Linked DNA regions of Lentisphaera araneosa HTCC2155. The main gene of each other region encodes a partner of the protein of the gene in region 2 in a complex. Links are inferred from orthologs where the notes say so. Each region holds a gene or a part of one and is shown on either strand. Other genes may lie near its edges.

What was found. The genes of interacting proteins can lie anywhere in the genome.
Region 1: the proteins of tsaD (region 2) and tsaE are in contact, whole or in part, in a crystal structure (PDB 6N9A), measured with the Thermotoga maritima proteins. The link is inferred for Lentisphaera araneosa HTCC2155 from one-to-one orthologs. Residues at the interface, in WP_004082750.1 of Thermotoga maritima: Cys10, Asp11, Arg49, His50, Leu82, Gly84, Gly135, Gly136, Glu154, Thr155, Leu156, Asp157, Asp158, Ser159, Glu162, Asp165, Lys166, Arg169, Leu170, Tyr175, Lys213, Thr214, Leu217, Tyr218, Gln221, Arg222, Asn324; in WP_004082108.1 of Thermotoga maritima: Leu37, Gly38, Lys46, Lys57, Val59, Lys60, Ser61, Thr63, Phe64, Thr65, Leu66, Met67, Val69, Pro71, Tyr82, Arg83, Leu84, Asp86, Asp88, Phe89, Asp93, Ile128, Asp130, Glu131, Arg134.

The regions. Positions count from the first base shown.
Region 1 is NZ_ABCK01000018.1:82,263-86,835, forward strand. What follows is about bases 1,575-4,573. They hold tsaE (tRNA (adenosine(37)-N6)-threonylcarbamoyltransferase complex ATPase subunit type 1 TsaE), read right to left. Parts: upstream 3,286-4,573; coding sequence 2,863-3,285; downstream 1,575-2,862. Other genes in these bases: LNTAR_RS16965 (RDD family protein), read left to right, coding at 1,638-2,138; tsaB (tRNA (adenosine(37)-N6)-threonylcarbamoyltransferase complex dimerization subunit type 1 TsaB), read right to left, coding at 2,189-2,866; LNTAR_RS16980 (thiamine-phosphate kinase), read right to left, coding at 3,282-4,181; LNTAR_RS16985 (methylenetetrahydrofolate reductase), read right to left, coding at 4,174-4,573. Outside these bases: LNTAR_RS16955 (serine/threonine-protein kinase), read right to left, coding at 1-32; LNTAR_RS16960 (AIM24 family protein), read right to left, coding at 35-1,399. UniProt on the Escherichia coli protein: Required for the formation of a threonylcarbamoyl group on adenosine at position 37 (t(6)A37) in tRNAs that read codons beginning with adenine.
Region 2 is NZ_ABCK01000001.1:362,272-368,276, reverse strand. What follows is about bases 1,305-4,160. They hold tsaD (tRNA (adenosine(37)-N6)-threonylcarbamoyltransferase complex transferase subunit TsaD), read right to left. Parts: upstream 3,339-4,160; coding sequence 2,271-3,338; downstream 1,305-2,270. Other genes in these bases: LNTAR_RS01265 (tetratricopeptide repeat protein), read left to right, coding at 3,536-4,160; nth (endonuclease III), read right to left, coding at 1,633-2,271; LNTAR_RS01280 (formylglycine-generating enzyme family protein), read right to left, coding at 1,305-1,512. Outside these bases: mutM (bifunctional DNA-formamidopyrimidine glycosylase/DNA-(apurinic or apyrimidinic site) lyase), read right to left, coding at 1-170; LNTAR_RS01285 (DUF4136 domain-containing protein), read right to left, coding at 179-688; more of LNTAR_RS01280, read right to left, coding at 685-1,304; more of LNTAR_RS01265, read left to right, coding at 4,161-5,881.

The DNA of each region.
Region 1 (4,573 bases), on a different replicon or contig from region 2:
GCGCGTTGAAGGTCTAAGTCATCTTTAGCCATTCTTAAAATCCGAGGAATTTTCCTACGGCGCCTAAAATCGTATCGAAGAAGCGTTCGCCAGGAGTTTTGTTATTCTGTATAGGTGAAGATTGGTTTTGCATAAGGATAAACTTATCGGACTTAAAGCGATAGTCAAAGAGATTGCATTTACCTAGTAAATAATGCCAGAGATTTTCATTGCGAACGAGCCCCACGGGGCACGAAGCTTGGTAGCCCACGAGGTGATCTTCTTTGATGCGCAGGGTCTCGCCGTTAATTTGATCCCCACCGCCGTGGAGGTACAGATAAATTTCGCCACTTCCAGAGAAAATGATGTGTCTGAAAACCAAGCGCAGCCAATTGTGGATGCTAAAGAAGTTCCAACGAGTACTTAATTGAATATCACCCTTGATGGCGATGATTTGCCCTGGCTTGAGAATAATACCCTGGCATTGATTTAAAGTTATTTTGCAGAGTTCATCCTCGGCTTGTGGCGCGATAAGAGTGAGTTGCTGACCCTGCTCATTGGCATTACTAAAGTCCGTCATGTTGATCATTTCTGCCGAGTAAGAAATAATCCAGGCTTTTTTGTCCCATAAGAAACGGTTTTTACGTTGAAGCGGTTCATCAAAACTATTGTAACAGTTTTGTTTCACAGAGATACTTTCATTTTCTTTGAGCTGAATTTTCACCTGTTTATTGGTGTCGGACCAAAAACTGACTTCTTCAGCAAGACCTTCTTCCTGGAGAAAATAAGGCGGACGTTTTTCGACCCAAGCACCAGGGAGATAATACCAAAACAGGCGGTTAATTAAGGGGGCGAATAAAATAAAAAGAGCAACGATAAGGATGGTGCCAGTAATTTTTTTGACATGCCTTTCATACCAATCATACTTCTTGAGTTCAGCTTCTTTCTGCTCAAGTTCAAGCTTATACTTTTGAGTGTCCGACCTTAATTTGGCTTGGGTTTTGCGACTGTCGCGACTGATGAGAAAAAGCTTTTCTTGTAGTGCCTCGGATTTTTTTAAACTTTCTTCTAAGAGCTTTAATTTGGCTTCCCATTTTAAGCGATCATCAATAAGAAAAAAGAGCGGTTCGTTCTCATTGTGCTGAGCAATGGATTTTTTTAATGACTTTTGCAGGTCGAGTTCTTGTTGAATCTTAAGCTTATTAACTTTCATCGAAGTTAGTAAATCTTTTTGACTTTGAGCAACTTCCTCAAGAGCTAAATTTAATGAGTGAATATCGGCAATATTTTTATCGCGCTTTTCATACCATTGCACAAGGCTTTTTTTGACTTGTATCGCCACGAGTATAAAAACGACAATCATCAGTAGCTTGAAAGCTTTTGTCGTAAGAAATTTGGCTATGTCGAAAGCGATTTTCATAAAAATTTCGTAGAAATAAATCTTCCTTTAGAACTTATTGATAAAAAATTAATAAGGTAACTTCTATACCTTGCGTCAAGAATAGAAAAATGGAATGTTTATAAAAAGTGAGCTTGGGAGGAATGGGTAAAAATTCGCAATTTTTCTAATAAAATTTCACATATGTGGCGGATTTTTCGTAAAGAGCAAGCATAATGAAAAACCTAAATGGAATAAATTGAACAAGGAGAAGGAAAAAATGGAAGAGAAGAATATCTACGCAGCACCCGAGGCTGAAGTCTTGGATGAGGTCAATATAAATTATAATTTAGCATCACGTTGGCAGCGTTTTCTAGGATCTTTTATAGATGGCTTGGTAATTGGGCTAATTACTATACCACTCATGTATTTTACAGGTGGCTTTGATGGTATAACTGAAGGGCATCAGCCGAGCTTAGTTTATACATTAGTGATGAGTTTAGTAGGCTTTGTGATCTTTTTAGGAATTAATTATAAATTCCTAAAAAATGATGCTCAAACCATAGGCAAGAAAGCGATGAAGACTAAAATTGTTACGAATGACGGCGAGCAAGCGAGTTTTGGTCGTCATATCATTAAACGCTATACTTTATATAATTTTCTAGGAATGATCCCCGTTATAGGACAAGTCTTGTCACTAGTCAATTTAGTTTTTATTTTCGGTTCAGCGAAACGTTGTGGCCATGATTATTTTGCAGATACAAAAGTCGTTGCTCTTTAAGAGCTAACACTCAAGTGATTTCAAGAGCCTGATGCTTTGCGTCAGGCTTTTTATATTTGCGGATTGCGCGTTTTAAGTGGTTCGACAAATACCGCGGGGCGCACGTAAATGGGCTGTAGGCTTAGGGCTTCTTCACTTGGATCTTTGGGATGGGCGTGGCCATCGAGGCATAAGCCTTGGATATGCGGTTTTACATCGCAAATGAGAGGAATCGAGGAATTGACTTCAGCGAGTTTTTCTTCAGGCATGGGGCTGACCAGCGCATCATACTCAGATGATTTTTCTGCGATCTCCGCAATTTTGCAAATGAAAATTTCTTTTTCTGTCCATTGGCCTTCAAGCAGTTCAAAAGTATTGGCGATGACTTCGTCTCGACGTCCATCGTGAAGAACGGCGATGCTTTGAACATCGGGTTTTTCTTTAATAGCATATTCAAGGAAAGAGAAGCCGCTATTACAACCTTTCATGAGGGTTCCAAAACCAGTAGAAATGCCGTGGGCAAAAGCAATGCCAACTCGAGTGCCAGTAAAACTGCCAGGACCTTTGCCAACGAGCCAAGATTGGACCTCGGAAATATGGAGCCCTTGTTCGCGAGCGGATTCAATCATTTTTGGCAAAATAACTGAGGCGCCAAAACGTCCCGTTTTTTCTGCGTGAAACAATGTTTCGCCGTCTTTTATAAGGGCAAAAACTGCCGTGTCGGTTGAGGTGTCGAGAAGTGCAATCATGAGTTCATGTCCGGGAGGTCGATTTTGCGCTCAGTCTCTCCCTGATGCGAAATGTTGATGGCGAGTGCATCTTTTGGGAGCATCCAAGAAAGGCGCTCGGGCCACTCGACGAGAGAGATCGTATTCGGATCGTGCAAGATTTCTTCAATGCCAGCCTGGTAGGCCTCTTCGTCATCTTCGAGGCGATAAAGATCCATGTGCGCGAGTTGCACACCACTTTCACTTTGATAGAGGTTCACTAAGCTAAATGTGGGGCTAGTGATAGCACCTTTGACTCCTAAAGATTGCAAGAAGGCGCGAGCAAAACAGCTTTTTCCAGCACCAAGGTCACCACAAAGAGTGATCACATTGGGGGCCGAGATACGTTTTGCGAAGTCCGCAGCAATCGTCGCTGTTTCTTGTTCAGAATGAGAAATCATGATTGAAAATGGTCGAAACCTTTGTTAATAAAATTCAGAAGAATGTGCTCGTCATCAAGGATTTTTCCAGTGCCTTTTTTAAACTCGCCAATTTTACTGAGTTTTGTGCTAAAGGGCCATCGCTCAATGAGTTCTTTTACTCGCTTGGGACCTACAGCAAAAATGAGTTCGTAATCCTCGCCATCACAGAAGCTTTCTTTGAGTGAGGCATCTTTCGCTAAAAAATTTCGAGCGGGAATTTCTTGAGTCAAGAAAGTTAAATCAAGTGTATTTGCAGAAGCTTTAAGCAGGCGTTGTGAGTCCAAGAGCAAGCCATCAGTCACATCAATCATTGCTTTGGCGTAGCTAGAGAGGAATTTCCCTTCTTCCACACGAGGGGTGAAGTGAAGATGATGTTCACTTGGGAAAGAGAGCCCAAATTCGCCTGTGGAAAAAAGTAGATCGCCGTCTTCAGCGCCACAACGTTGAATGGGCTTGGCACTCTCCCCAGTAATCGTAAGGCTAAAGGCGTTGGGCCCGGGACTGGAAGCTAGGTCGCCACCGATGAGGTGAACTGAAAATTCTTCGCCACATTTAAGCAGGCCGTGATGAAAGTCTTTGAGCCACTGTTCCGAGCAAGCTGAATTCACATTGCAGCTGAGCACAGCATAACGTGGGATGCCGCCCATGGCCGCGATGTCACTGAGATTGCGCTTCAATAATTTGGCACCGCAGATTTCGGCAGGAGTTTCGGCTAAATAATGGCGTCCCTCAATAAGTTGGTCGCAAGCAATGAGAGTTTGCATTCCGGGAGTCGGAGTGAAAGCGGCGCTATCATCGCCATTGGGCACAGTGATTTGGGCATCGCCAGAGGGAAGCTTACTGAAGAGATCTTTTAAAAAATCATCCTCAGTCACTTGGTTGCTCCAGTAAATCGAGTTGGTTGAGGCTCGCGGCCATGCCAATTCGCGCTAAGTGAATACAGCTACTTTTGCCGTCTTCGCAAAGGTCATCACTCCTAGTGCCACCGCAGCAGCCATGAATGAGCTTTTTCGGGCAAGCACTGAGGTCGGTGAATTGAGTTTTTGCTAAGTCCGCAGGACTATCGTCTGAAATCCCCGTTATCGTTTTTTTGAGGAGGCGTGCAATAGAGCCATCTTTTTCATCGAGATTGAGTTTTTTTGCGAGCTTAGTACGGAAAACTTCAAATTCCGAAGGGTGGTTGAAGTCGGCGTAGATCAGGTCGTCGGTATTATCGCTACTCAAAGATTCATCAACGGGACGCAATTCTGATTTTTTGTAGATGTAA
Region 2 (6,005 bases):
CTTCTTTTTAAACGAGTGATCTTTTTGCCTGAAAATGTTTTGTTGAATAAAGCAGCATCTAATTCTTGCCGTAAGCGAGGTGTATAGAAGTGAAAACTTTTTATCGTCTCACCTTCTATATAGGGCGCAAGCGCATTTTTTACTGTTTCAACTTCTGGGAGTTCAGGCATTGCTCAACTTATTTTTTAGTGAGATCAGGTGGAAAATATTGAAGCATGTCGCTAACGATACGATGAAACTTTTCTTGTGAAAAAGTAATCGCATTAAAGCCATAGGAGGTTGCCTGCCAAATGACTTCGTTTTTTCGAGTATCGACAAATTCAATCACTAAGTATCGCTCTTGGCTTTCCACAAAGTAAAAATCAGTACCAGCATAATAACTACGGTGATAGAGACCACCGTGAGCGGTCACCATGCGTTCATTTGTGACGATTTGATAACGTGGTTTAATGACTAAGTCTGCAGGGTCAGCCACAGATGCTTTTGGTTTAAATACTAAGCCTTTTAACTCCAAGCCGTTGATTAAAGATGTCTCTAAACGTTGGCGATTAAGGGTCTTGCTTTTGATGCTGGGTACAAAAGAAAAACTTTTGTACTGAGAAAAGTCAATACCAGGTTGGAAGTCATATTTTACTGAGCTACATGAGCTTAGTAAAACAAAGCTTAGTATAAAAACTAAATGTTTCATTTTTTACTTAGTGGCTCACCTAAGACAATGCGGAAACCAAGAACGAAGTACTTGGAATCAGGTGGGTTAATGAAACGTGCAGAAGGACGACAAGCAGCAGGGTCTAAGAGCCAGCAGCCACCTTTAGCAATTTTATTTGCACCATCTTTGTTAAATGGGTTCACAGCATCATCAATATCAACTTTTTGGAGTTGGTGAGCAGGGTTCTCATAGTATTCGAGTTCTTGGAAGTCGCAGCCATCCATGACCCATTCCCAAACATTGCCCTGCATATCGTAAAAGCCCCAGTTATTAGGCTCTTTAGTACCAACTTCGTGTGCTCTTTCGTTTGAGTTTTTGAAGTACCAAGAAATTGTTTCAATATCTTCGACAAAATCTTCATCTGAACCACCACGACAAACATACTCCCACTCAGCTTCTGTAGGCAAACGGTAAACGTAAGGCTCTGGCAAGCGACCAGCTTCGCGTTCGAGTTCAGTAAGTTTTTTACAGAAAGTCACAGCATTGTCCCAACTCACTTTTTCAACAGGATAGTTAGATGAGCCTTCTTGATCTTTAAACATACTTGGATTCTTTTTGATAACTTCCTGGTACTGAAATTCAGTAATAGGATGTAAGCTCATCCAAAAAGAACGAGTCATATGTACACGGTGACGAGGGCGTTCATTTACATGGCCGTCATCTTTACCTTTATAGTAAGAGCCAGAAGTGATTTTTTTCATTTGAATTTCAACGTTTTCCATTTCGAAAAAATCACCAAAATCTTCTCTTGGGTAATCATCAATGATTGAAGGGCCAACTGGGCCGCGATTCTCTAATTCCATTAGATATTATATCCTTATTTATTTTAAATTCGCACACTTTAGCATGACTTATTCGCAAACCAAATTTCTTAATTATATTTTAACTAAGTTGTAAGGTTCTTCTGCTTAATAAAAAATCATCTATGATTTCTTTATACCTTTACGTCCATAAATACTGCAGATAGGGCATGCTTGGGGATCGTGACCACGAGCGGGGCAGAATTCTCTGCCAAAATAAATGATTTGCAAATGGAGGGCAATCCAAGTTTCTTTTGGAAAGAGACGCTTGAGATCTTTTTCTGTTTGTTCAACAGATTTACCTGTAGATAAGCCCCATCGGTAAGCTAAACGATGGATATGTGTATCGACGGCAAAAGCTGGGACTTCAAAAGCTTGAGACATAACTACTGAAGCCGTTTTATGTCCGACGCCTGGAAGTTCTTCTAGTGCATCGAAGTCACACGGAACTTGTCCTTGGTGTTTTTCGACTAAAATCCTAGAGAGTTCACTAATGGCTTTCGATTTACGTGGTGAAAGTCCACAGGGGCGAATGATAGCTTTTATATCGTCGACATCTTTGTGCATCATGTCAAATGGATTATCGGCTAATTCAAAGAGTGCGGGGGTAAATGTGTTCACACGAGCATCGGTACATTGAGCTGATAACAAGACGGCAATTAAAAGAGTGTAGGGGTCTTTATGATTGAGTGGGATTGGAGGCTTGGGGTAAAGTTTTTGCAAAATATTTAAAATATCAGCAACTTTTTCTGATTTTTTCATTAGTTGAACACAGGAAGTTTTTCGATTATAGGAGCGCGGCCACTTGCTTCGACAAAGTCGCCAGTAAAGTTGGGGTCTTTTAGGTAATGATAACCCAAGCCTGCAATCATTGCAGCATTATCGGTGCAATACTTAGGAGGTGTTAAGACAAGTTCTTTAGCTGTTTGAATCGCCATTTTTTGAACGCGTTCACGAATAGCGCTGTTACAGGCAACGCCTCCGCAAAGTAATAATGTTCGTGCCCCGTAGCTTTCGGCAGCCATTTTTAATTTGGTCGAAAGTACATCGACAATGGCGTCTTGATAAGAGGCTAATAAGTCGGGGAGGTCGCCATCGGGAACCATACCGTCTTTCCAATTCTTTTTTACTAAATTCAGCAAGGAGGTTTTGACTCCTGAGAAAGAAAAGTTGAGTTTATGTTCTTCGCTATAAGAACGAGTTTTGGGCAAAAAAGATCGAGGGAATTTATATTTATTTTTATCACCACTTTTCGCAAGTCGGTCAATAATGGGTCCCCCAGGGTAAGGGAGTCCAAGGATTTTTGCGGCTTTATCAAAGGCTTCTCCAGCTGCATCATCAATGGTTGAACCTACCAATTCACAATCACCAGTTTTTTTAATGATAAAGAGTTGAGTATTTCCCCCAGAAATCAGCAGGGCACATAAAGGAAAGGCATTAGGGTTACTAAGGATATCTTGGCGCTCTATTAAGCCACCATAGATATGAGCGGCTAAATGGTTAATGCCACAAACTTTTTTTCCTAGGGAGAGTGCAAGTCCGTTGGCAAAACCTGCACCGACGAGAAGGGCGGGTAAGAGTCCAGGTTGTGCGGTGACCGCAATTCCATCGATGTCATCTAGTTTAAGCGCTGCTTTTTCTAAAGCTTCATTTAAAGTGGGACGAACATTATTTAAATGTTCACGAGCGGCTAATTCTGGAATCACGCCGCCATAGTTGGCATGGTCTTTTATTTGTGAAGAAATGGCATTGGCTAAAACTTCGTGGCCATTTCTCACTAGAGAGACTGCAGTTTCATCGCAGCTGGATTCAACTCCTAAAATAATCATTTTCTACCCTTGATAATAAAATATATTGCAAGATATAAACATTTATCCATGTGTCAACAAACATGATCATTTAGAAAATAGGATAAAAAATACACACTTATTATGTTAAACTCTCGACTTCGAATGGCTATTGGTAATTGACATTAGCTCTGCAGGCTTCTAAAGTTGCTCTGTTTAAAAAAAATGCGGATTAATTTGTGAACAAGCCCTTAGTTTTTATCTTTCTAATTTTATTTAATTTTTTAGCTTTCTGTGAAACGCCTGATTCCATGTGGAAAAATGCTTTTAAAGATTTCGATAAAGCTGAGATTCACTTTAAAAAATCTCAATACTCAGAAGCAGATTCTGCTTATAGTACAGCCTTAGCAAAGTTCCTGAAAATAACGGTAGATTACCCTCAGTGGGAAACCAGTTCAGTAAATTACCACGTTAATGAGTGTAAGGATAAAATGAATGAGATTAAAAACCTTCAAACTTCAGGTAATAAAACATCTTCACGATCAAATAATAACTCAGAGTTAATTAAAGTTCGTGCTGAGCGAGATAAGTATGCTAAAGCGATGCTTAAGGTTTATCATGAAAACAAAAAGAATAAACGAGAGTTAGAAGTGACAAAGGCTTTGTTGAAACGAGCTCAAATGTCTGCAGGGCAATCTTCACAATCTCAAGGTGAGTTAGAAAAACTTATTTTAGAAAAGCGTAAATTAGAGCTCACCATAAAAAGTTTGGAAAAGGATCTAGCTGAAGTCAAAGTTCAGAACGAGAAAACAAATAATGAGGAGCTCCTTAAACTTCAAGCCAAGATGGATACTCATTTGCTGAGTTCGCAAAAAACTCAAAGAGAGCTCGAAGAAATCATTAGAAAGGATAAGAAAATTCTGCTTGAAAAAAGCAACTCATTGATGGACCAAAAACGTCTATACAAAGAATTGAAAAACCTTTCAACGGACAGTGAAATAGAGAAGAAAAAATACCTGCATCAAATTGCTGATAAAAATACCCTTATAGCTAAATTGAATAAGGAGTTAAATAGTTTAAAGAGCACGACAATGAATTTGAGAAGTTCTTTAAATATTGCTCAAAAGGCTGCAAGCAGTAGTTCTGAAAGAGAGAAGTTGAGTGAGAAAAAATTATTCAAACAAATCGAAGAACTACAGGCACAGATCATTAAACTCGTAAGTGAGCGAGATACACTCAAGCAGTCACTTGTTAAAAATAGTACTAAATCTCAAGAGATGGTGAGTAAAAGTGACTTGGATAAGCTTAATAAACTTCTCGATTCTGAGCGTAAAAAATATGCTCAAGCCATCAATCTTCACGAAAAACAATTACTTGCCGTCAAGAAAAACGAAGATAAAACAAAAGCAGAGAGAGCTGAACTCGAAGTAAAAGTGAATAGTTTAAGTTTGGAAAATCAAAAACTACTTTTAGCGGCCAATAAAGCCCAAGCTGAAAAGAACTCAGTGAACCTAAAAAATTCTCAACTGAAAGAACAGTTAATTGTTCGTGAGACGAGTTTCGTCAATCAATTAAAGAAAACGTCGGCACAACAATCAGAAGAAATTGATAAACTCAATAAAGAACTGAAGAAAAAAATTGACTTAAATAAAATTTATTCTTCTCGACTCGACTCGACGAATATCACGATGGCTTCGCTCAATGCCGAGTTAGAAAAATTGATGAAGGAAACTCAAAGTACTGATTCGTCGAATAAAATGAGTGATCAAGAGAAGCTCGATCTAATTAAAAAATTAGAAGAGAGTGAAAAACTCAATAAAAAGCTCAATCGAGAACTCATTTCATTACGAGAAAGATTTATTCGACTCAATGCAATGAGCGGTCAAAAAGATGATGAAATCATTTCTCTCTATGTTAAGCTGAAAAAAGAGCACGAAGAGTTGCAATCGGATTTCAAAAAACTGGTCCAAAGAATTCCTCAAAGTGATCAAGAAAGTCAGAGTTTTACCGATGAATCATCTGAAAACATTAAACGAAAAATAGAGACACTCATTTATGATGCCTATAAAGCTTCCAACGAAGGTAAGCACCAGGTTGCCTTAGGTTTATATGCACAAGCCCTAGAATTAGATAGTAAAAATCTTGATGCCCTCATGAGAGCGGGCGTACTTTATTATCAATTAGGTCAGTTATCGGAAGCAGAGCGCTATCTGAATCAAGCATTTTATCAAAACCCTGACGACGCGAACATTCTTATTCCCCTTGCAATGTCTGTCTTAGATAAAGCAGACTATCATTTGGGTATCTCCTTATTAAGTAGGGCAGTGTCACTGAAGCCAGATAATGATGAACTGCGTGTTAATCTAGGTGTGGCATTGCAGGCATTAGGTTGGGAAAAAGCAGCGCTGAAAGAGATGGAAAAAGCCTATGAGATAAATGACAAAAATGCTCAAACAGCATTAAACCTTGCTGTTCTTTATCTTTCTCAAACCCCAAAGCAAGTTGATCAAGCTAAGCAAATGTATGACAAGGCTCTATCTATGGGCGCCGCAAAATCACCCTTGCTTGAAGAACTCTTAAAATAATATAATATTCAAGTATTGTTACGGTTTTGTAAAATTTTATACTTTTTTACATAAAAGGTAAATTATGGCTTAAACTAGTGTACCTATGCAGTTGATTTTATGACAAAACTTTATATCTTACAGC